DNA from 3 places in the Deinococcus taeanensis genome. Region 1 is predicted to be linked to each of the others. Evidence: riboswitches for the same ligand, from Rfam matches in the RefSeq annotation. Region 1 holds a riboswitch; each other region holds the start of a gene.
The links. A riboswitch is a leader RNA that binds a small molecule or an ion and turns the genes downstream of it on or off. The one in region 1 is predicted to bind cyclic di-GMP.
Positions count from the first base shown of each region.

Region 2: another riboswitch for cyclic di-GMP. It lies ahead of LAJ19_RS19100 (glycoside hydrolase family 16 protein); the one in region 1 lies ahead of LAJ19_RS17895 (glycoside hydrolase family 16 protein).
Region 3: another riboswitch for cyclic di-GMP. It lies ahead of LAJ19_RS17320 (hypothetical protein); the one in region 1 lies ahead of LAJ19_RS17895 (glycoside hydrolase family 16 protein).

Region 1 is NZ_CP083458.1:27,514-35,112, forward strand. It holds gene LAJ19_RS17875 (sucrase ferredoxin) at 1-145, opposite strand, end outside; gene LAJ19_RS17880 (hypothetical protein) at 147-335, opposite strand; gene LAJ19_RS17885 (ABC transporter substrate-binding protein) at 332-1,282, opposite strand; gene LAJ19_RS17890 (biliverdin-producing heme oxygenase) at 1,391-1,993, opposite strand; cyclic di-GMP riboswitch class I at 2,355-2,429, shown strand; gene LAJ19_RS17895 (glycoside hydrolase family 16 protein) at 2,442-3,188, shown strand; gene LAJ19_RS17900 (hypothetical protein) at 3,493-4,305, shown strand; gene LAJ19_RS17905 (glycosyltransferase family 2 protein) at 4,302-5,576, shown strand; gene LAJ19_RS17910 (glycoside hydrolase family 26 protein) at 5,573-6,523, shown strand; gene LAJ19_RS17915 (sugar-binding transcriptional regulator) at 6,608-7,582, opposite strand.
Region 2 is NZ_CP083458.1:303,034-310,632, forward strand. It holds gene LAJ19_RS19080 (MFS transporter) at 1-932, shown strand, start outside; gene LAJ19_RS19085 (HD-GYP domain-containing protein) at 1,170-2,156, shown strand; gene LAJ19_RS19090 (M-like protein) at 2,310-2,561, shown strand; gene LAJ19_RS19095 (hypothetical protein) at 2,774-3,268, shown strand; gene LAJ19_RS19100 (glycoside hydrolase family 16 protein) at 3,354-4,538, opposite strand; cyclic di-GMP riboswitch class I at 4,554-4,628, opposite strand; gene LAJ19_RS19105 (hypothetical protein) at 4,974-5,435, shown strand; gene LAJ19_RS19110 (alpha-N-arabinofuranosidase) at 5,814-7,367, shown strand; gene LAJ19_RS19115 (extracellular solute-binding protein) at 7,494-7,599, shown strand, end outside.
Region 3 is NZ_CP083457.1:332,456-340,054, reverse strand. It holds gene LAJ19_RS17325 (hypothetical protein) at 275-1,297, shown strand; cyclic di-GMP riboswitch class II at 1,849-1,933, shown strand; gene LAJ19_RS17320 (hypothetical protein) at 1,941-2,528, shown strand; gene LAJ19_RS17315 (putative bifunctional diguanylate cyclase/phosphodiesterase) at 3,151-5,025, opposite strand; gene LAJ19_RS17310 (sensor histidine kinase) at 5,817-7,599, opposite strand, start outside.

The DNA of each region.
Region 1 (7,599 bases):
CGACCTGCCTCAGCTGCGCCCAGACGGGGATGTCCAGTTCCAGCACGGTCACTTCCGCCCAGTGCGGCGCCGTGCCGATCGGGTCCTCGCCTGCAGCGCGGGACAGGTCGGCGCACAGGCTCAGGGCGGGGGGGGCGGCCGTCACGTCAGTGCCGTCCCAGCAGGGCGCTGAGCGGGTTGCCGGGGGTCCAGGTGCGGTCGTTCAGGGCGTCCGCCCGGCCCGCCGTCACGAACGGCAGCTGCTGCCACGGGGCGTGCGCGCCGGTCTGCGCGCGGCATTTGTGCGCGTGGGCGCCACCCGGCGTCAGCAGCGCCAGGGGGGTCGGGCGCGTCACTTCATTTTCTCCAGAATCAGTTTCGTCAGGGCGGCGCTGTCACGCAGGGAGACCAGCGGGCCGGACCATGGGCTGATCGCTTCGGGGCTGTACACCACGGCGCGGTCTTTCAGGCGCTGACCGACCGGGCTTTGCAGGAAGGCGTCCGCGCCGTTGTACTGCCCGCCGGGCGGGAAGACGATGACCAGGGTGTCTTTGCCCAGGCCGAGCAGGGCTTCGTCACTGATCACCGAGGCGACGCCCAGTGTGGAGGCGCTGGCTTTCAGGCCGTCTTTGAAGCCCAGGGCGCGCACGTCCTCGATCAGGCGGGTTTTGGTGTACAGGTAGTTCGTGCCGCCCTGGAAGGGGGAGACCACGACGGCCTTGGGGTACTTGCGGAACACGCCGGCGGCCTGCAGCGTGCGGGCGCCGGCGCGGTTGGTGTCGGCCACCTGCTTGATGAGTTTCTCTGCCTGTTCCTGCCGGCCGAACACGCGGGCCAGGTCGCGCAGGTTGCTTTTCCAGTAGCCGGCGCGGTCCTCGCGGTACCCGACCGTGGGGGCGATGCGGCTGAGCTTGTCGTAGTTACCGTTGCCGTTCCAGGTGAGGCGCACGATCAGGTCGGGTTTGAGGCTCAGGATGGTTTCCAGGTTCGGTTGAATCCAGTTGCCCACGAAGCGGGCGCCGCTGAGGTTGCCGCGCGCGAGGAAGGTGCCCCGGATGCGCTCGGGTTTCAGGTGCCCGTCGGCGGTGAGGTCCGTCGGGGCGATCATGGAGCTGCCGATGCCCACGATGCGGTCGCTCAGGCCCAGCGCGTAGATCCACCCCAGCGCTTCTTCGTCCAGGACCACGAGGCGCCTGGCATCGGCCTTGATCTGTGTCGTGCCTTCGTCGTGCTTGAGGGTAAGGGTCTGGGCGAGGGCGCTGCTGCACAGGAGCAGGCTGCTGAGGAGGGCGGTGCGTTTCATGCGGCTCACCCTAATTAAGCTGACTGGATTAGTCAAGTTTAAACGGCCCAGCTCGACGGGGGCGATGGACCTCCAGAGAGGGGCGCTCAGTGCGCGCGTCGCGCTGGCTCAGAACGATCCGGCCGCGTCCTGCGCTGACAGGGTTTCAAACAGAATGAACGTCTGCTGCGCCGCCCTCACCGCGTCGTGCACAAACCGCGCCGGATCCTCGGCTGCGTTGTAGCGGCTTTCGAGCAGCCTCCCAAACGTCCGCCACCGCGGTCCGACCGGCTGCCCATCACTGCCGTAAAAGTGCAGCGCCGCGTCCGGAAACCCCGCGGCGCGCAGGTGCCGGCTCACAACCTGACCGCCCAGCGCCGAGCCTTCAAGCACGTACGCTGCGCCCCACGCTGCCGCCTCGCTCGTCACGTGGTCGCCTCCGTGCGGCAGGGGCGGCGTCACACGGTGCCCCAGCGCCACGAGATCACGCTGCAGTCCCGGCAGGCGGGACTGGGTGGACACCGCCAGCGCCGCCCAGCCGTCGGGGGACAGGGCCGCCCGCAGCCTCCCGGCAATCACCGGCTCCAGCGCGCTGTGCAGTGCGCAGTTCACGCCCAGCACTGCCGCGTACCGCTCCGGCGTGAGGCCGGGAGTCATCAGGTTGACGGCGCGTTCGGCGCGCTGATGATGCCGCGTGGTCTGTTCTTTCAGCGCGCCCAGGACGGACGGCATCACCGGACCCGTTCAGCCTGGCAGAAGCCGGCCCGGCCCGGCCCGGTGCCCACTGGACCACAAGCGCTGGCCGCAGGCCGCGGAGGAAAGCAGGGCAGGGTGCAGGTCATGGACCTGCTCAGCCTAGCAGTGCCCACCAGTCTGATGGCACGCCGTGAAGGGCGCATGAACATCAGGACCGCTGCCCTTGCCGGCACGGTATGAATAGCAGAGCCCTCCTGGTCGTGCTTTCGCTCACCAGTGGTACCGGAAGTGAGCCTCGGGCGCAGACCCGTCTCCAAGGGCGGTGAGAATCCTGACAGAACAGATGTGATTCTCTTCATGTCAGGTTCAGGCTTCGTGCGTGAAGCGCTGCTCCTCCACCGGAAAAAGGCAAACCCGTCGCAAGGCGGGGACGCAAAGTCACGGGGCCCACAGGGTCGGCCGGACCACCACAAGGAGAAGGACCATGCTACGCCGAAGCCTCCTGACTGCTCTGTTTGCCCTCAGCCTCCCGGTGTCCGCGGGACACGCCGCGCCCGGCCCCTGGGTGGAGTCCTTCACCCAGGGCACCCTGGACCGCTGGGTGGTGTCCAACTGGCGGGGCTTCTGGGCCGGTGGAACGCTCGACGGTGCATTCAGCGCCCAGAACGTGAAGGTGCTGCAGGGCGGGCAACTGCAGCTGCGCCTGAAAGTGCAGCGCTGCGGCGGCCGCTGGTGCGCGCAGGCCGCAGCGCTGCAGTCACGGCAGAAGTTCGGTTTCGGACGCTACACGGTGAGAATGCGCGCCGCGAGTGACAGTGGGGATCCCCGCCGTGCGGGCCGGGCGCGCCCGGGCAACATCAGTGCGGCCTTCAGCTTCCTGGACGACAGCCGCACTGAGATTGACGTGGAGATCGAAGGGCACCGTTCACGGCAGATCAATACGGCGGCCTGGCAGGGACTGGAACGCAAGTCGTTCGCGCTCGTCACCCATCCGCAGGGCACCGACCTCGCGACCGGCTTTCACACGTACACCTGGGACTGGCAGCGGGATCACCTGGCCTTCTCGGTAGATGGCCGCGAGGTGTGGCGCACGCGGGAGCACGTTCCGCAGGATCCGGCGCACCTGATGCTCAATGTGTGGCCTACCGACGATTCGAAGTGGGGTGGGCAGGCCACCCCGGGCGAGGTGTTCATGCTGGTGGACGAAGTGAAATTTGAGCCTTCACTGTAAATTTCTCATTTTTATCATTAAGATTGCAGCTATTCCACATCCATTCGGGTCTCTTTTTCATCATGCACCCACGATGAAACGCGCCAGCAACCCTGAAATCACCTGAAAGGGCCTGGACACCACCCGCGAATTCTGCGACTACACCGACACTAACCTGCTCTTTAGACCATGGAGGCGCACCCGTTTGGGGGCACTGAGCTCCGGGTGCGCCCGTTATCGTACCGACACAGGCGCGCCTGCACACCACTGAACTTCTAGTGGTGCCAGTCGCCGTCCAATTCCCGTACAGAACCCACAGGAGACTATGGAACTGCTGTTTGCATTACGGCTGCGGCTGACAATTTTCGCACTACTGACCGGCGCAGCCCTGATGCTCGCCTGGCCAGCGAGCTCCACCCTGGCGGCCCTGCTGGTCGCCCTCACCGCCGCCGGTCCCTGGCTGCCCTGGACCTGGAGCTGGCTTGCCGGCGTCGTCGTGGCCGGCCTGTGGACCGTGACCCGCCTGGATGCCGGCGCGGCCGACCTCACCACCTTTGGCGGGGCCGCCCTGCTGCTCCTCGCCGCCTGGACGGCCCGGCAGGTCATCCTGCCCGCCGTGGGCGCCCACCGTATGCTGCGCGCCCAGGGCGCCCTGCTCTCCGGCAGCAGCGCCGAACACCCGGTCACGGGTCTGCCGAACCTCGCCCTGGCCCGCCTGAGTCACCGCATGCTGCGCGCCTCCTACGTGCGCCGCGGCACCGCCGGTACCCTGCTGGGCGTCACCGTCCTGAACCACGAACCCCTGGCCGCCATGCTGGAACCCGGCGAGCTCGACGCCGCCCAGCGCCGCCTGTCCGATCAGCTGCTCACGCAGCTGCGCGCCAGCGACTGGGTGTTCCACGTGCAGGAAGACCGGTTCCTCGTGTACGCCGAAACGGAACCCGGTCATGAACTGGCCCTGGCGCGCCGTGTGGCCGGGCAGCTGCACGTACCGCGCCTGGAGATCTGCGTTCAGATCAACCCGCTGGCCGAAACCGCCAGCTTCGAAGAAGCCATGGACACCCTGTTCGCGTCTGCGCCGGTCACTGCGGAACTCCCGGCCAACGGCAGCCCCCCCACCGTTCCGCCGCAGCCGTGACTGCTCTCGACGCGGTGCTGATATTCCTGCTGGTGCTGCTGCTGCTGCGCGGCGCACTGGTTATTATTCTGGCCGCCGCGCACGTCCTGCGTCCCCGCCCCGAGAACGCTGAACTCCCCGAAGTCACCGTCATGATCGCGGCCTACAACGAGGAGGTGGGGCTGGAACGCACCGTGCAGTCCGTCCTCGCCGACCCGAGCGCGCACGTGTCCGTCATCGTCGTGGACGACGGCTCACGTGACGCCACACCCCGCATCGGCGCCCGCCTCGCCGCCGAGGACCCCCGCGTGACGTTCATCACGCAGCCCAACGGCGGCAAATCCAGCGCCCTGAACACGGCGCTGCCCTACGTCACGACTGAAGTCGTCGTGAGCGTGGACGCGGACTCAGCCATCGCGCCGGGCACGCTGGGTGCGCTGGCGGCAAACTTTCTCGATCCGAAGGTCGGGGCCGCCGCCGGCGACGTGCGCGTGGCCGGACAGGCCGGCTGGCTGTCGATGTTCCAGCACGTCGAATACGTCACCGGGCAGCACCTCGACAAGCGTGCGCAGGACATGCTGGGCATCATCACAGTCGTGCCGGGCGCCGCGGGCGCCTACCGCACCAGCCTGCTGCGTGAAATCGGTGGGTACAGCAGCGACACCCTCACCGAGGACATGGATCTCACGATCGCGATTGCCGAGCGCCGGTACCGCGTGGTGTTCGAGCCGCGGGCCGTGGGCTTCACGGAACCGCCCCTGCTCCTGAAGCACCTGTGGCGTCAGCGCCTGCGCTGGATGTACGGCACCTTCCAGGTGATGGGCAAGTACCGCCACCTGTTCCTGCGGCCGGGCGCCGGGCGCCTGGGCCTGCTGGCCCTGCCGTACGTGCTGGTCTACGGGTTCATGCTGGGCATCCTGGCGCCCCTCATGGACGTCATGATCATCGGCTACCTGGTGCGTGGTGAACTGGACGACGTCACGCGCCTGGCGCTGCTCAACGTCGTCACGGACGTCAGTCTGGCCACCGTAGCGCTGCTGCTGGGCCGCGTGCGCGTCTGGACTGCCCTCCTCACGCCCGCTCAGCGCCTCTACTACCGCGGGTTCGTGGCGATGGTGGTGATCATGACCAGCCTGTCCTTCCTGCGCCGGCGCCGCGTCCGGTGGAACAAACTGCCCCGCGTGGGCCTGGCAGGCAGTGACGCCGCAGCACTGAGCCCATTGCCTGTCTTGGACGGCAATGAGAAGCTGGTACGCGTGACGATTCCCGAACCTCTCAAGGAAGCTCAGTGACGGGACGCCTCCGGGCGGCCCCTCAGCTGGCTCTCCCCGCCCTCCGCCTGCCCCTGACCGGCGCCCTGCTGTGCGCCGCATTCGGAACGTCCAGTGCCCTGGGGGCCACCTGCGGCCCGTTCGGCATCACGCTCCCCCAGCAGATCCGCGCGCTCACGGACCTGGAACGCCAGCTGGGCTGTCAGTTCCAGTCGGTCCGCTGGTACCAGGACTGGAACACCGCGTACAACGCCGCGTACGCCAGGGACGTGGCGCGCGGGCGCCGCGCGCTGGAAATCAGCTGGCAGCCGCAGGTGCGGGTAAACGGCAACCTGCGCGGCATTCCGTTCAGGGAGATCGCCGCGGGGAAACACGACGCCGTGGCACGGCAACTGGCGCGCGACATCCGCCGGGCGCGCCGGCCCGTGACCATCACGTTCGCGCCGGAAATGAACGGCAACTGGAGCGTGTACCAGTTGAACACCAAAAACACCGCCTCGGACTTCCGGGCGGCCTGGAAGCACCTGCACGCGCTGTTCAAACAGGAGCGCGCGCCGGTTCGCTGGGCGTTCGTGCCGAACATCCTGTTCCCGCAGACGCGTGCCACGTACCGCACCCTGTACCCCGGCGACGCCTTCGTGGATGAGGTGGGTCTCGACGGGTACAACTGGGGCACCACGAATCCCTGGAACCGCTGGAAGTCCTTCGACGACACCTTCAGCCGCTCCTACAAGGAACTGGCTGCCGTCACGCGCAAACCGATGCAGCTGGGGGAAGTGGGCAGCGTCGAACGCGGCGGGAACAAAGCCGCCTGGATCGGAAACATGTGCCGCGCCCTGCCCCGCTATCCCCGGCTCGTCCGGCTGTTCTGGTTCCACCTGAACGTGGACGGCGTAGACTGGCGCGTGAACACGAGCGACGCCGCCCTGAAGGCGTTCCGCACCTGCGCGCAGAGCTTCCGGAGATAGGCGGCGCAACCACAAACCCGGCGGGAGAGGTGGGGTTTACCGGCGTCTGGTGGGGCCGCGTCGCCCTTCACTGCCGGGGCGTGATCAGCTGAGGAGCGCGCGGGCCGTGACCTCATCCACGACCAGGGTGTTCATCAGTTCTCCCGCCAGCGCCGCGCGCAGCGCCTGCACCTTGCCCAGGCCACTGACGACGCACACCGCGTGCGTCACCTGCCGGGTCAGCGCCAGATCCGGGCCGCTGCTGCGCGCATTGATGGGCAGCCCGTGGAAGCTGCCGTCAGCCCGGAAGAATACCGTGGCGATATCACCTGCGACGCCCTGGGCGCGCAGCTGCGCCTCGTCCGTCTCGTCAAGGTACCCGGCGGCGTACACGTGGCTGGGCACCAGCGCGGCGGCGGCGCCCACCGAGTACAGCAGGACGTCGGCGCGCGCCTGAAGGTCCAGGACGTGCCGCACGCTGCGTTCGCGCCACATGGCCTCGCGGGTGGCGGGGTCGTCGAAGAAGGTGGGAACGGGAAACAGGTGGGCGCGCGCGCCGTAGTTCGCGGCAAACCGGGTGATCGTGTCCGTCACGAAGCCGCTCATGAAGTCCAGGGCGTTGGCGCTGCCGTTAAGCTGCACAACCTGCAGGTTGGTTATCGGCCGCGGCGTGAGGGCGCGGGAGACGGCGTCCAGGGTGGTGCCCCAGGCGAGGCCGACCGTCTGCCCGGGCCGCAGCAGCTGCTCAAGCAGGCGCGCAGCGGCCACGGCGACGCGGTCCAGCCAGATATTCTCGGGGCTGCCGGGCGGCACGCGGACCACCTGCGGCCGCAGGAACGGGTACCGGGCGCTCAGCTGGGCTTCCAGGCTCTGCGGCTGCGCCTGCGGGTCATGAATGCGGATCTCGACGAGGCCAGTCCGCCGGGCGAGCGTCAGCAGCCGGCTGACTTTCGGGCGGGACAGCCCGAGTTCCCGGGCGATGGCGTCCGTGGTGAGGCCCTGGTGGTAGTAGAGCCGGGCGACCTGCACGGCCTGCGCGGCCGTGTCGTCCGTGGTGGAGTCAGTCACAGCATCGAGCATATCGTCCAGGCTGTGGA
Region 2 (7,599 bases), 150 kb from region 1:
CCGGCCTGATCGCCGGTGCGTTCGCCCCCAGCTTCCCGGCCCTGCTTCTTACCCGCGCCCTGGTCGCCGTGGGCGCCGCCATGATCGGCCCAGTCGCTTCAGCCACCGGCAGCCAGCTCGTTGAGCCCAACCAGCAGCCCCAGGCGCTGGCCACCGTCTTCGCCGGGTTCAGCTTCTCCTCCGTCCTGGGCGTTCCTCTGGCCGCAGCGCTCGGTCCGGTCCTCGGGTGGCGCGGCACCCTGCTTGCCCTCGCCGCCCTGGCCGCGCTGACCGCCCTGCTGATCGCGCGTCTGGTTCCCGCCGTTCCCGGCGGCTCACGCGTCACCCCCGCCCTTTACCGACGCGCGCTGCTCTCCCCTGGCGTGCGGCCCGCCCTGGGCGCAAGTCTGCTGCAGCTCGCGGCGGTCTTCGTGGTGTACGGCGTGACCAGCAGCTACCTCGCCGACCGTTTCGGCAGCGCCGGCCCCTGGATTTCCCTGACCCTGCTGGCTTTTGGCATGGCCGGGATCGTCGGCAACAGCGTTGCCGGCCCGCTGACCGCCCGGTACGGTCACGCCCGGACCCTCACCCTCAGTCTGACCGGCAGCATCCTGGTCGCCGTCGCTCTGCTGACCCTGCCGCACACGCCCGCAGCGGGCGCCGCCGCCTTCGCCGCCATGTCCTTGTTCGGGCAGATGTTTCAGGCCCCCCAGCAGGCCCGCCTGATTCACCTGAACCCCAGCGAACGCGGCCTGATGCTCGCCCTGAACTCCAGCGTGGTGTATCTGGGCATCAGTTTTGGTTCGTGGCTGGGCAGCGCCCTGTTGCCCGGCCTGGGCGCGCAGCCGCTGGCGTGGCTGACCCTGGCCCTGGGGCTGCTGGCCGCGGCGGCCAGCCACGCCGCGCGGCGCGCGCCTCACCTCCGCGGCCGCCCGGAACTGCCGTTGCCCTGACCGGGCCTGTCAGAGACCCGTGACAGTCCTGAGGCCCTGCGGAGCGCTCCAGGTTCTTTTCACACCTCAGCGGCCTCGTTTCCCGGAGGTTCGACTCCGGCGCGGCCAGTCAGACGGTGCACCCGGGCCCGTGCAGGTGAGGGTTATGTGACGGGCCGCCTGTCACCATGAGGAATCCATGAAGCAGGGTGCGGCGCGTGTCGGCCCCAGTGCACCGTTCTTCCGGAGGCTCCGCGTATGACCCAGACCCATCCTGTCACCCCTGCCGACCCGCAGGCGCTTTTTGAACACGCCGGCGCCGGCCTGCTGGAAATCGCCTTTGACGGAACCATCCTCCAGATCAACCCCAGCGGCGCCGAGTTCTTCGGCCGCTCACGCGCCGCTCTGACCGGCGTCAGTGTCCTCGACGTCACGCACCCGGACGACGTGGCGCGCACGCTCGAAGCGCTCAGCCGCGTCATTCACGGTGAAGCGCACGCCGCCGTGCTGGAAAAGCGCTACGTCCGCGCCGACGGCGAGATCGTCTGGTCCCGCTCACGCGTGTCGCTGCTTCCGCCTCAGAACGCGCCCGCCACCTCAGTGGTCGCGGTGATCGCCGACATCACCGAACTCAAACGTGCCCAGCAAGAGCTTGAAACGCTCAACCGGGCCCTGCAGGACACACTGGAGGGCGGCCTGCTGGGCCTGGGGATCGCCCTGGAAGCCCGGGACCTGGAAACGTCCGGGCACACGGTCCGCGTGATGGACCTCAGCCATCAGCTGGGCACCGCCCTGGGCCTCAGTGGCGTGACCCTCAACGAACTCAAGCACGGCGCCAGCCTGCACGACCTGGGCAAACTGACCATCCCGGACGCCGTGCTGTGCAAGCCCGGCCGGCTGGACCCTGCCGAGTGGGCCCTGATGCAGACGCACGCCCACAATGGGCACGCCATCGCCTCCCGCATTCCCACTCTGGCCCGCGCAGCGCTGGACGTGATCCGCCACCATCACGAACGCTGGGACGGCTCGGGCTACCCCGACCGGCTCGCCGGGGAGCGCATTCCGCTGCTCGCAAGAATCTTCACGGTCTGCGACGTGTATGACGCCCTGATCAGTGAACGCCCGTACAAGTCCGCCTGGACGCACGACGACGCCCTGAAGGAACTCCGCGCGCAGCGCGGCCGTCAGTTCGACCCGCACGTCGTCGACGCGTTCGTGTCGTTGTTCCGGCCTCACGCCGCGTGACCCGGTACGTTCAGCGCCGCAGACGTCCGGCCTGATCACCGTCAGCCGCCCGGCGTGGCGCCCCTGCGCCTGTCAGCGAACGGGTGGGCAATGGTGGCGCCCGGTTTAGGGAAAGCTCACTCAGGCGCCTGCGCGCTCCCGGTAGGGTGAGGCATGTCCGACGACAAGAACAAGACCGGCACGCCGCCGCTGACGGAAGAGAATGTCCGGAACGTGGACCTGCAGTTCATGGGCCGCACCGATGAGCACCGCGACGCTGTCCAGGACGCCGACGCTGAAGCGACCGTCGCTGACGGCTACACCGAACACGGCCTCGACAAGCAGGACGTGGCCTCCAACGGAAGCATGATCACCAGCGACCCGGCGAGCACCACCCCCGGCCACGACACCTCAGAGGACACCTGATTGCCCTGAAGGAAAGCGCTCCGTACCGGAGCTGAGCCCCTGATGTAGGGAGAGAGGCGCCCCGCGGCGCCTTTCTTTACGCAGCTCAGCGGGCCGGCCCCGCGGCCCTGCCCGGTTCACGGCCCTCGTGCTGCCCCCGGAGGCCCGGGAAGGCGCGCGCCGCCCTGCACTGTTTCCCATCTGGTCGGCCTATAGTGAGCCGGAGGTGGACCGTGAACGACACTGAACAGGCGCTCAACGTGATTGAAGCGTGGCAGCGCGGCGAGACGGCGCGTGACGCGGTAATCACGCACCTGACGGCCCTGGAACGGGATCAGGGCGGCGTGGTCACTGGCGTGATTGCCACCCTGACGCCACACGCCCCCCCGCACGATCAGCCGCAGGGAACCGGCGAGCCTCGCGGCGGCACACTGCTGTGGCGCGAGGAACTGATGAACAGCCGCGCCCGCACCTGGACCGGTCCGGACGCCGCGGGGTTGCTGGTCGGGCCCACGGTGCTGCTCCTCACGGACGGCCGGCAGGGCGTGGTGATTGGCGAGCGGGACACGCGGGCCCTGTCGGCCAGCGTGAGTGCGTCCGTGATGCTGCTGTGCCAGACGATCGTGATGGCGCAGCACGCCCTGGACGAACGGGACGTGAACGACCTGCGCAAGCAGCGGGTTGAGAGCACGTCCACGTCCATGTCCGAGATTGAGATTATTCGCTGACGGGTCCACCTGGGTCCGGAACGCCACGAACCCAGCACGCCGCCGCCCGCCTGAAACTGGCGGGCGGCGGCGTGCTGAGCGGGGTTCAGCGCACGGCGCCGGTGGCACTCAGGGTGTAGGCGGGGGCGCGGCTCGACCACACGACCCGGGCGTAGTACGTGGTATTGGGTTTCAGTGTCAGGGTGACGCTGTCGGTGCTGGCTTTGCTCCTGCGGCTGCTGCCCAGCAGGGTGGCGCCGTCCGCAGCGTAGATTTCCAGATCGCTGTTCCAGTCGGTGGCGACCGACACGGTGCTCAGGCCGCCTGCGTCGGTGCTGGTGAAGCTGAACCAGTCGCGGGTGTCCGCGCTGCTCAGCGTGCCCTGGGCCGGCGCAGCTTTCGTGAACGCCACGGCGCCCGCAGCGGTGTCGTCGGTGGGGGCGCTCACCACGGGCGTGGTGCCGGTCGTGTCGGCCGCGCCAGCAGGGGTGAAGCTCACGTAATCCACGAGCATGTACGAGGTACCGAGGGAGGCCACGCCGCCCCACCCGGTGGAGTTGGTGGGCCACAGGTTCAGCATCAGGTGCGCGGCCGCGCTGGGAAGGACGCCGGTCGTGGTGCGTTTCAGCACGCCGTCTATGTAGAAATCGATTTTGGTGGCGCTCCAGTCCCAGCGGTACGTGTGGAAGGCCTGCGTGAGGTTGGCGCCGCCCGCGCCGCCGGTGCCGTAGTCGTGGCGGGCGGTGGTCTGCCAGGCGCCCATCCAGTCGGTGGTGGGGTTCTGACCTTCGATCTCGTGGTCGATTTCCGTTTCGGAATTGTTGACGTAGTTGAAAAAGGCGCTGATGTTGCCGCTGCTGCCGGTCCCGGCGACGGACGGGTCGGCGCTGCTGCTCGCGGCGCGCACCCGGGCTTCGTAGGTCCCGTAGCCGTACTGGGCGCTGGTGGCGACCTCGGCGCCGCTGGCGAGGAGACCGGCCGTCACGTCGAGTTTCATGACGAGGTAGCCGTCTTTGACGGTGACGTTCTGGGTGTTCCACAGGCCGGTCAGGCCGTCGCGGGCCCAGAAGGGCGTCCAGCTGCCTCCCGACACGGACCAGCGGGTGGTGTCGAGCGTGGTGAAGTCGTCGCGCCAGCTGCCGGTCACGGCCTGGGTCTGCACGGTCTGGTCGGCGGCGGCGGCAGGTTCGGCAGCGGGGGCGTCGGGGCTGGAGGTGGTGGAGCAGGCGGCCAGAAGGGCGGAGGTGACGGCAGCCAGGGCAATGGTTTTCAGGGTGGTGATCTGCAGCATGGGGTTCTCCCTTCTTTCGGTGGCTCGGCCAACCTCATGGGTTCCGGAGCTTTGCGTCCCCGTCTTGCGACGGGTTTGCCGTTTCGGTGGCGGGATGAACCCCCGTGGGCTCATCGATGGCTGTACCTTAAGAGGATCTTAATGACAAAGGCCTTACACAACAAGCGTCTCAAAACGCTTAATTTCAGTCATATAAAGGGTTCATAAATCCAGGTTCTGCTCATCCGCAAAAAACCTCCTCGCAGACACACTTTTTCACTCATGCCATCTGGGAGCCACCACCCCCTGTGCCCTCCAATAAGCCCCGAGTATTAAGACCAGGCGGCCACACGCGACTGTCACGAGCTTCAAACGATGACAGCCAACATGAAGCTGGCGCTCAGAAAGCAAGCTGGCTCCTCAGCCGTGCCGGACCACCGGCATACCCTGAGGGCGATGAAGCGGACGCTTGCCCTCACACTGCTCAGCCTGCAGATGACCGGCGCACAACCGGCGGCGCCGGTGCGAGCGGCGTGGCCTCAGGACACCTGTATTCACGGCACCACGGTGAACACCAGCCGTCAGACGTGGTCCACGCGCGCTGTTGAGAACACCATCCGCACCCTTCTGCAGGACGCCGGGGTGCAGCTGGCCGCCGACGGGTGTGGCACGTACCTCAATGTGCTGGTGCAGGCGGACGCCGCCGGCCCCCGCGCCACCAGAGTCATGGCCGCCCTGATTCTGGCGGACCGGGAAGTGAACCTCCCGGAACTGAATCTGCACCCGTCGCCGTACACCTGCGCACGCACCCTGCAGGACGTGGTCCTGCCGGAGGAGGACCTGCTGCTCGGAACGCAGCGTCTCCTGACCCGCCTGCTGGCAGATCTGCCGGTCTGCCCGGACGTTCCTTCCCATTGAGGACACAGCCCGGGCAACTGACACGCCAGCTTGACGAGCACAGTCAAGGCAGCGCAGCCGCATGGTGAACTAAGCCGCTGGACCCATCCGGCCCGGTTCACCTTGGAGCGCGGCAGCGTGACTCAGGGGCACGACAGTCGCAGCGGGGAGCGCCGAGGATCCGGTGGGCCGGAGATTGGCTGGGCCTGCGCCTGTCCGCGAGCCTTCTGTGGAGCGCCACCCCTTGACTGTGAACGCTCACATTGTATGCTGCGGGCGTCCGATGCTGTGTTCCCGGTCCACCCCTGCGGTGGACATCACCTCCGTTGCGTTCGCCCACCGGTTCGGCCCGCGCCGCGCCTGAAGCGTACACTCACCTCTCAAAAGGACCTGATTGCCTTGACGACTGAGCCGACCACCATCCCCGTTCAGGCCAGTGTCGCCCTGCACACCGGGCGCACCACCGGCGAGATCTCACCGCTGCTGTTCGGCGGGTTTGCCGAGCACATGGGCCGATGCATCTACGAAGGCATCTACGACCCGGACTCGCCCCTGTCCGACGAACGGGGCCTGCGGCGGGACGTGATGGCCGCGCTCAAGGAGACCAACTACCGCATCATGCGCTACCCGGGCGGAAATTTCGTGTCCGGGTACCGCTGGACCGACGGAATCGGCCCGAAAGCGGAGCGGCCCCGCCGGCGGGCGCTGGCGTGGCGGTCCATCGAGACGAACCAGTTCGGACCGCACGAGTTCATGGAGTTCGCCGAGGAACTGGGCACCGAACCCATGTGGGCCGTGAACCTGGGAACGGGCAGCATCCAGGACGCCGCCGACCTCGTGGAATACATGAACCTGCCGACCGGCACGCTGTACAGCGACCTGCGCGCGAAGAACGGCCGGGCCGAGCCGTACGGCGTGAAGTACTGGTGCCTGGGCAACGAGATGGACGGCCCGTGGCAGATTGGACAGATGGACGCGCAGACGTACGCCGACAAGGCGTTCCAGGCGGCGAAACTGATGCGCTGGATGGACCCCGGGATCAAGACCATCGCGTGTGGGTCGTCGGCCACGGCCATGGCGGGGTACCCGGAGTGGGATATGACGGTGCTTTCACATGCGTACGACCAGATCGATTACTTCTCCATGCATCACTACGCCGCCAATCCGTACCCCACCGTGTCCAACACCGAGGGGCTGCCCACCGACACGGATTCCTACCTCGCGAGCAGCCTGCACTTTGATGAGCACGCCGACACGCTGGCCGCCGCAATCCGCGTGGCAAAGGCAAAGAACCGGTCGAAACGGGACGTGTTCCTGTGCTGGGACGAATGGAACGTGTGGTACCGCGCCAAGGGCGCCGACGGCGCCTGGAGTGAGGCGCCCCATATCCTGGAGGAGGTGTACAACCTGGAGGACGCGCTGGTCGTGGCCACCTGGCTGAACACGTTCCTGCGCAAGGCGGACGTGGTGAAGATCGCCTGTATCGCGCAGATCGTGAATGTGATTGCGCCGGTCATGACGAGGCGGGACGGGATGTTCCGGCAGACGATCTTCTATCCGCTGACGCTGTTCAGCCGCCACGCGAGCGGCCGCGCACTTGATCCCCTGGTGCGCTCCCCGGTGCACCCGACAGCGCGGTACGGCGACGTGAACATGCTGGACGTGTCGGCGAGCTTTGATGACGCCACCGGGCAGGGCGCGGCGTTCCTGGTCAACCGCTCCCAGACGCAGCCTCTGCGCGTGACCCTGTGCTGGGAGGACGAGGCGCCCCAGGCATTGACCGGAGCGTGGCAGATGAGCGGCCCGGATCCACTGGCGGCGAACTCCTTTGAGGCGCCGGACGCGGTGACGGCGCAGCCTGTGGCGCTGCCCAGGCTGGAGGGCCGCCAGGCGCAGGTGACGTTGCCTCCGCTGTCGTTCACGACCCTGCTGTCGCAGCACGCGCCGCGCTGAGAGGCAGCAGGCTTGACAGGAGCCGGACGGCGCTTCTACGATGTGATCGTTCACAAGTGCAACATAACGCCGGCCGCACCCGTGCGGTCCACCCCCGCCTTTGCCCGCAGCACCCCTGGAGGACTTATGCGTACTTTCCGACTGCTCGCCCTCGGCCTCACCCTCGCCGGCTCCGCGCACGCCCAGACCAAGGTGGTCTTCTGGGACTTTTTCGCCGGAGGTGATGGCGCCC
Region 3 (7,599 bases), on a different replicon from region 1:
CTCCAAAGGCACGACTCCGAAGGGCTTCCACCGTCCACCGTCTCGAGTGTTCCCACCAGTGTTCTCTCGTCGTACACGGCACTGAAACGGCTGCCCACCCCCTGAGCCCTGCCAGACAGACCCTCAGCGCCTCAAGGGTCCCCCATCAAGGAAACCGCGGTACACGCAGCACACCCCCCCGCAACCTGGAGGCTTCCCCATGACCGTCCACTCCCCCCCTGTCCTTGCGTCCGTTCCCAACACCCGGCCCGTCGCCAGACGCTGGGAGAACCTCGTGACCATTCTGCTGGGCTTCTGGCTCATGATTGGACTGTTCGTCGATGGTTGGGCACATTCCAACCTGCCGTCCAGCCTGGAAACATTTTTCACGCCCTGGCACGGCCTGTTCTATTCTGGCTACCTGGCCACCGCTGGCTGGATTGCTCTGCTGGTCTGGCGCCACGTCCGCCGGGGCGCACGTGGATTGAACGCTGTGCCTCTGGGCTACGATCTGGGCCTTGCTGGCATTGCTGTGTTCGGCCTTGGCGGCGTCGGAGACCTGCTCTGGCACACCATCTTCGGGATTGAAAAAGATGTGGAGGCCCTGCTCAGCCCGACCCATCTCCTGCTGCTGCTGGGCATGCAGCTGATTGTGCTGAGCCCTTTCAAAGCCCGGTGGAAGCATCCTCACGCAGACCACGCACCACGGTTTGGTGCGTTCCTGCCGACTCTGCTGTCCGCAACGGCGGCCCTCAGTTTCGTGTCTTTCTTCCACATGTACGTCTGGGGGTCCACCGTAACGCTGCACGTCAAACACAGCGTTAAGTACCTGACTCAACAGGGCGACCTCACAGCCCAATTGGCGCAGAACTACAATCTCGCGTCCATCCTCTTTACCACTGTCATTCTGCTGCTGCCCCTGTTGCTCATGGCGCGACGCTGGCGCTTGCCTTTCGGGAGTCTGACCTTCCTTTACGGGCTGAATGGACTGCTGATGTCAGCACTGAGTTTCGCCGGGGCTCAGGACCTGGGGGGGTTGGTGCTGCTGGCCAGTCCCCTGGCTGCCGGCCTCGTGGCGGATCTCCTGCTGCGGCGGGAGGATGTCCGCACGCATGCGTGGGGACTGTGGCTCATTGGATTCGTGACCCCCGTCGTGTTGTGGGGAGTGCATTTCCTGGTGGTGTCTGTGCTTTTCGGGGAGGGATGGAGTGTGGAGCTCTGGGCTGGAATTACGTTCATGGCGGGCCTTGCCGGCTTTGCGCTGAGTTTCCTGGCGGCCCCCCCTGCGCCGCCCATCCCACAACCCGGACACCATTGACTGACCCGCTGAATGCGTGTTGATTCAGCCACGGCAGGAGGTCTGGGAAGGTCAGTTGAGCGAGAAACGAGAAATGCGGGCGGCGGTCTGACACTCAGACCGCCGCCCGCATTTCTCGTGGATTGTGCCAGGCAGACAGGCGGAGCAGCGAAGCCGGATTTTTTAAAGCAGGCTGCGGTTGCACACCGCGGTTCGCTCGAAACTCAGGTTGGCCGTACCTGGCTGACCCTGCCAGAGTTCCCAACCGTGACTCACTGACCGGGCCTGCTTTTCCGCGGTCGTCGGGCCGATTTCCTGACGCCGGCGCGTTCAGCTTGCCTCAGGTTTCCCGGGAAAGGTCAGTACCACCGCCGGGGGTGCAAAAGGGGGGGTGCGAAATCTTATGTTCGGCTTAATGTGGTCTTACTGATCCGAGCGGAAATCGGCAGCGAACCTGACGTCACCACAGTCCCGATATGGGATGAATCTGAGCTCCCGATGCTCTCAGGCAACGCGTAGGACAGTACCAACACGAGGACACGTTGTGAGCCACGACCGGTCCGCTGGTCACTCTTCTCTTTGGCTGCGATGAATCCTGCCCTGTAATGCGGTCACCTCAGGCAGGAGGAGCAAATGGTGAGCCCGGCCAAACCCAAGGAGCCGTATGTTCTACCACCTGGCTCGTCCGTTGAGTCTCGTCGCCGCTGTCACCTCCGTCCTTCTGGCCTCCTGCGGTCAGACGCCCGTCGCCACCGCCCCGACCCTCAGCGCGCAGGATGTCGCGTTTAACGCCAGCACCGGCACCGGCTTCGTGGGGAAAGGCGACGTCCAGCTCGCTTTCGGCTGGAACAACCAGGCCCTGCAGAAGAACGCCAAATACGTTACGTTCACCTACAACGCGACCGAGTCGTACCACTACGATTGCACCTTTACCGTTGTGGTGGGCCGCGACCGAGTGGCGCAGCCTCAAACCGTGACTCGCGGCCGCTCAGCGGCGGTCAACGCCACGATCACCAACGACGCCCGCGTGAGGAACCAGATCACCGGCTTCAACCTGACCGGAATGAGCGCCTTCACGTCTGACAGCACGGTCCCGCTCGACGGTGGGTCCTGCCCGGGTGGCCCGTTGCACGACGGCGTGATTTCGAACGTCACTCTCGACTCGGCCTCGTCCACTGGCGGCCTGTTCGTGAACTACAACGGCGTGAGCGTGACTCTGCCCAACACGCCCGTCGTGCTCGCCACCCCCTGATCCAGCCGGAACGTCCCGGTCCAGCGGGGACGTTCCGCCACAAGCGATGCCACTGCGGGACCTCCACCGGAGGTCCCGCACCGCTGAGTTGTGCTGGCCCCCCACGCATAAAATCCCCGGCGAACACTGAAAAACCGGGTTCAGCCTTCCCGGGCTGCGGTCTGCTGCAGGTTTGTCCGGAGGTGCGCCGAAACACCATCAGGGCATACCTCTGACCGGGTCGCCGACTGTTCCCCAGGTTGGTGCGGTCATGGGGGCAACCCTTTGGCCTGCTCTTCCGGGCTTGGCTGCGCGACAACAACGACACCAGGCTGCATTCCTGGCCCAATGACCGGTACCTGAACGAACTTGCCCACCCGGAACCGGCGGACTCAGGGCCGTCATGGTGAATTCGACTGGTTGTGCCCCCAGGGGACCTGCACAGACTACGGCGCGTGATCACGCTCAGCGTCCGCCGGTGTGGACGGTGCAGGTGGGCGGCGCGGGGTCTCCCGTGCGCTGAGGCCGTGGAGAGCAGACGGCCCCCGGCGGGCAGCCCGGTCGTGCGGAGCCCGGTGCCGGCGATGTGCTGCTCCAGCACCGGCGGGGTGCCGCTCAGGGCGACCGATTCACGGTGCGGGTCTCAGCGCTCTGGGCGCGGCAGGCCCCGGCCGTCACTGGCATGCAGGTTCATCCAGGCCGGCACGGCCTCCGCAGCCAGCGGGCGACTGAGCAGGTAGCCCTGCGTGCGGTCGCATTCGAGCGCCTCCGTCAGCTGCCACTGAATGGCGCCCTCCACGCCTTCAGCGACGACCGTCATTTTCATGTCATGGGCCATGTCGACGATGGCTTTTACGATCCGGTGGGTGCGGGCGTTGCCTTCGAGATCCCGCACAAAGGACTGATCGAGTTTCAGGACGTCAAATGGAAGCTGGGCAAGCGTCTGCATGGACGAATGCCCCACGCCGAAGTCATCCAGCGCGAGACGGACGTTCAGGTGATGCAGTGCGGCGAGCTTCGCCCGGACCACCTCGGAACACTGAAACACCATCTGCTCGGTCAGCTCGAGTTCGAGTTGCTCACCGTTCAGGCCCGCAGCACGCAGCGCCGCCTCCACCTGATGCACGAACTCCGGGTGCTGCAACTGCACCTGAGAGACATTCACCGCCATGTGAAGGTTCAGGGCCCCACGGTCCTGCCAGGCGCGTAGCTGCCGGCACGCCTGGCGCATCACCCATTCGCCCAACGGCAGGATCAGTCCGGTGCGTTCGGCCACGGGGATAAAGACGTCGGGCGGCACCAGCCCCAGCGTTTTGTGCTGCCAGCGCAGCAGCGCTTCAAAGCCCCACAGGCGGCGCTGCGCGTCAAGTTGCGGCTGGTACATCAGGAACAGCTCGTTGCGTTCGAGGGCGCCCGGCAGGGCCGCGGCAATCTGCTGCGCCAGGCGCTGCTGGTCCGTGACGGTGGGCGAGAACCGCGCGGCGGATCCGCCGCCGGCATGCCGGGCATTGTACTGCGCCACCGCCGCGTGCTTGTGCAGCGCCACCACGTCCTGCCCGTCGACTGGAAAGATGCTGACGCCCACGGACGCGGTAACTGGAAGAGGCGCCGGCAGGTCAGGCAGGACGAACGGCTCGGCGAAGGCGTTCATCACCTGATTAACGACGCGGAACGCGTGGTGTTCGTCAGGAACGTCCTCGGCAATCAGCATGAACGTCTCGTCGTCCCAGTGGGCGAGGGTGCTGAACGCTCCTGGCAGGTCCTGCAACCGCCGGGCGATCTGCACGGCCAGGGCGTCCCGGAACTCGGCGGATGAGGCGCTCTGGGCGTCACTTGGCGGCTCCGGCTGAAGCAGGAGAAGGGCGAAAGACGTCGCCGATCGCTGTGCGTGCCACAGGGACTGCCGGAGCCGGTCGTTCGCAAGGGGCCGTGCGGGCAGGCCGGTGCGGGCATCGAACAGCGCGTGGCGGTGCAGCGTCTGAATCAGCCGCTCCTGCTGCACGGCGGCGGCGGCCTGGTGCACAAGGGCTTCAAGCCAGGCCACGTCATCATCCGTGAAAGGTGGCCCCCACGGCAGATTGATGAGCGTGAGCGTCCCGAAGACGCGTGTCTTCATCATGATGGGCAGCACGATGATGTCGCCACACACCGTCTCACGCCGGCGCTGCCGGGCCTCCGGGCCTTCCCGCGGGTCGTCCTGCCCCGCGGGTGAGCGCGCCACCCGCCGCTCGCGCAGCACCCAGCCGGTCAGGCCGGTGGCCAGTTCCTGCCAGGTGGGGCGCTGCACGTGCACCGCGCCCGGACCGGCCACCAGAAAGTGCTCCACGCGGGGCACGTCCTCACTCAAGGTGAGCAGGACGGCGCGGTTGACTCCCAGCACCGCCACGACACTATTCACCACGCGGCGCAGCAACTCCTCTTCGCTCGGCCCGTCGGTGAGGGTCCGGGCCATGTCGTACAGCGCCTGTGCTCGCTGCAGCGTCTGACGCTCGCGTGCGGCAGCGTGTGGCTCAGTCATGGCCCTATGGTATAGGGTTCACCGGTTCAGTACCGGGCAAATCCGGCTCGCGCACCGGCCGCCGGCAGCAGGGTGCAGGTCCTGTGCGTCCTTTCTGCAGGGCACCCCGAAGTGAGGCAGTGGCGCTTCCTTCGCGGGGGTTGCGCGGCGCATCACGCTGGGTCTGCGTGCCTGAACGGCCCTCGCCGCTGTGCAGAGGACTACCAGTCCACCAACAGGCCCACACGCCTTTCCGACGCGCAGAAATATCTGCGGGCGGAGTGGGTAGCGTATAGCAGACGGCACCCAAACTTTGAGGGTGGCGTACGTCCACGCCGGACGGCCCGAAGGACACGCTCAGGCGGCGCAGGCGATTGAGGCTGCGCTCATGTCAGCACGAGTCAGGTTCGCTCGCCGCCTCTGCGGTGGCGTTTGAGTCCGCGCAGGCGGGGGGTCAGGAACCGGCCTCACCTCACTCGTCAGGCCGACTGGGCCTGTTGCACCTCTGCCCCGCAGTTCTCCTGGAGCCCCGGCACGACGCGGCCCGGGTGCACTTCACCACGGACGGGAGCGGACGTCCACCGTGCTGGTGACGGCTGTTTGCCGGCCCGCCGTGCAGGGCGCCGCGCTGCCCCTCAAGGCCGGCGGCGGCGGCGGGTCCCTGCCGCACCTTGTGCCAGCAGGTTTCGTGCGCGGTCAGGCCCCTGCTCCAGGTGATCTGGCGCGTCACGGCCGCGTGCAGACCCGCCTGCCCGTGGTACGAACGGCCGTGAAGGTGGGCCACCATCTGGCCAGCCCCTCCATTGGGCTCCTCAGCCCGGACGAGCCGTCATTTTCGCTTTGGGCAGGCTGATCGAGAAGGTGGCCCCTTGATCCACCGCGCCCGAGGCCCAGACCTCACCTCCGTGCCGCAACACAATGCGCCGGACGTTGGCCAGGCCCACCCCGGTGCCTTCGAAGTCCTCCTGGCGGTGTAAGCGCTGGAACACGCCAAACAGCCGGCTCGCGTGGGCCGGGTCAAAGCCGACGCCGTTGTCCCGGATCTCCAGGACCCAGTGGTCCGGGCGCTCCACGGCCTTCACTTCAATCACCGTCAGCGCCCGGTGCTGGGAGTACTTCAGGGCGTTCGAGATCAGATTGAGCAGCGCCAGCCGGAGCAGGTCCTGATCCCCCAGCACCAGCGGCAGTGGACCGATCTGCCAGGAAATCTCTCGTTCAAGCAGATCCGGGACCAACTCGGCGCGCACGTCAGCCAGCACGGCGCCCAGGTCCACGAGTCGCAGCAGCAGCGGCTGCCGGGACGTTCGGGACAGCTCGAGCATGGCATCAATCAGGCTGTTCATGCGGTAGGCCGCCTGCTCGATCACGGTCAGGGACCGCAGCGTCTTCTCGTTGGGGCTGTCACCCAGGGATTTGCGCAGCACCGAACTGAAGCCCGCAATATGCCGGACGGGCGTGCGGAGGTCATGACTGACGCTGTACGCGAACGCTTCAAGTTCTTCGTTGGCGTCTCCCAGCGCGCGGGTCTGGGCATCCAGCGTGTCGCGCTGCGCAGTGAGCTGGCCGAGGTACCCGGCGCGTTCCAGGGCGAGGCTGAGGCTGTGCACGGTGGTGTCCAGCACGGCCCGGTCGACGGCCGTCCAGGTCCGCTGGTGAAACAGACCCAGCGCGAACAGGCCCACCGTCCGGCCCTGCACCTGTACAGGAAGGGTCACCACCGCCTGAACGTGCTGCACGACCTCCACCGGCGTATCGGCGCCCTGCGCGTAGACGTCCTGGTAGAACGGTTCACCACTTCTGAAGGGCGTCAGCAACGTGGGGGAATCAAACGGCAGGCCCGCCGTGACGAGGGTCTGCAGGCGGTCATCGCCCAGATCACCCACCTGGGCCTTGACGCGCCACAGCCCCTCTTCCAGCTCGTAGTACACCGCGTACCCTTCGGGCAGCAAGGACAGCACGATCTCCTGCGCCCGGCGCACCAGCGCGAAGCGGTCCGTTTCCGCCATCATGTCCCGTGACAGCTGCACAAACGCCTCCAGCGCCTGGGTGCGCGCCAGGAGAACGCCAGTCAGGTCCGCCGTGCGGAGCGCGCCGGTCACCTGGCTTCTGAACAGTTCCAGAAAGTCGCGGTACGGCGCGTTCACCTGCTTCCTGGCATTCAGGCCGACGACAAGCACGCCGAGTCGGTCCGCCGCCGTACCGCGCTCAACGAGGGGCAGGACGGCCACCTGCGTGACCGGTTCGGGCCAGGGTGAGGCAGGCTGTGGGGGAATGCTGAGAATGTCCAGGTCATCCCCCTGCCTCCAGGCGTCAGGGATCTGATGAAACGACGCCAGTGCGGCGTCCTCCAGGCCCACCCCCGCCTGATACGTCAGGGCCTGCCGGGCGCCTGTCAGGTACAGCAGCGCAAAGGGCAGGTCAGCGGGATTGGTCTGAACACTGTCCATCACGGCCGTGGTGATCTGGGCCGCGTCGCCGGCGCGCAGCAGCTGGGCCGCGAGGTGGGCCAGCGTTTCGGTCCGGCGGTTGCCCAGCACCCGGTCGGTGGTTTCGTTGACAGTGGCGAGCATACGCTCGACCCGGCCATCGCCGTGA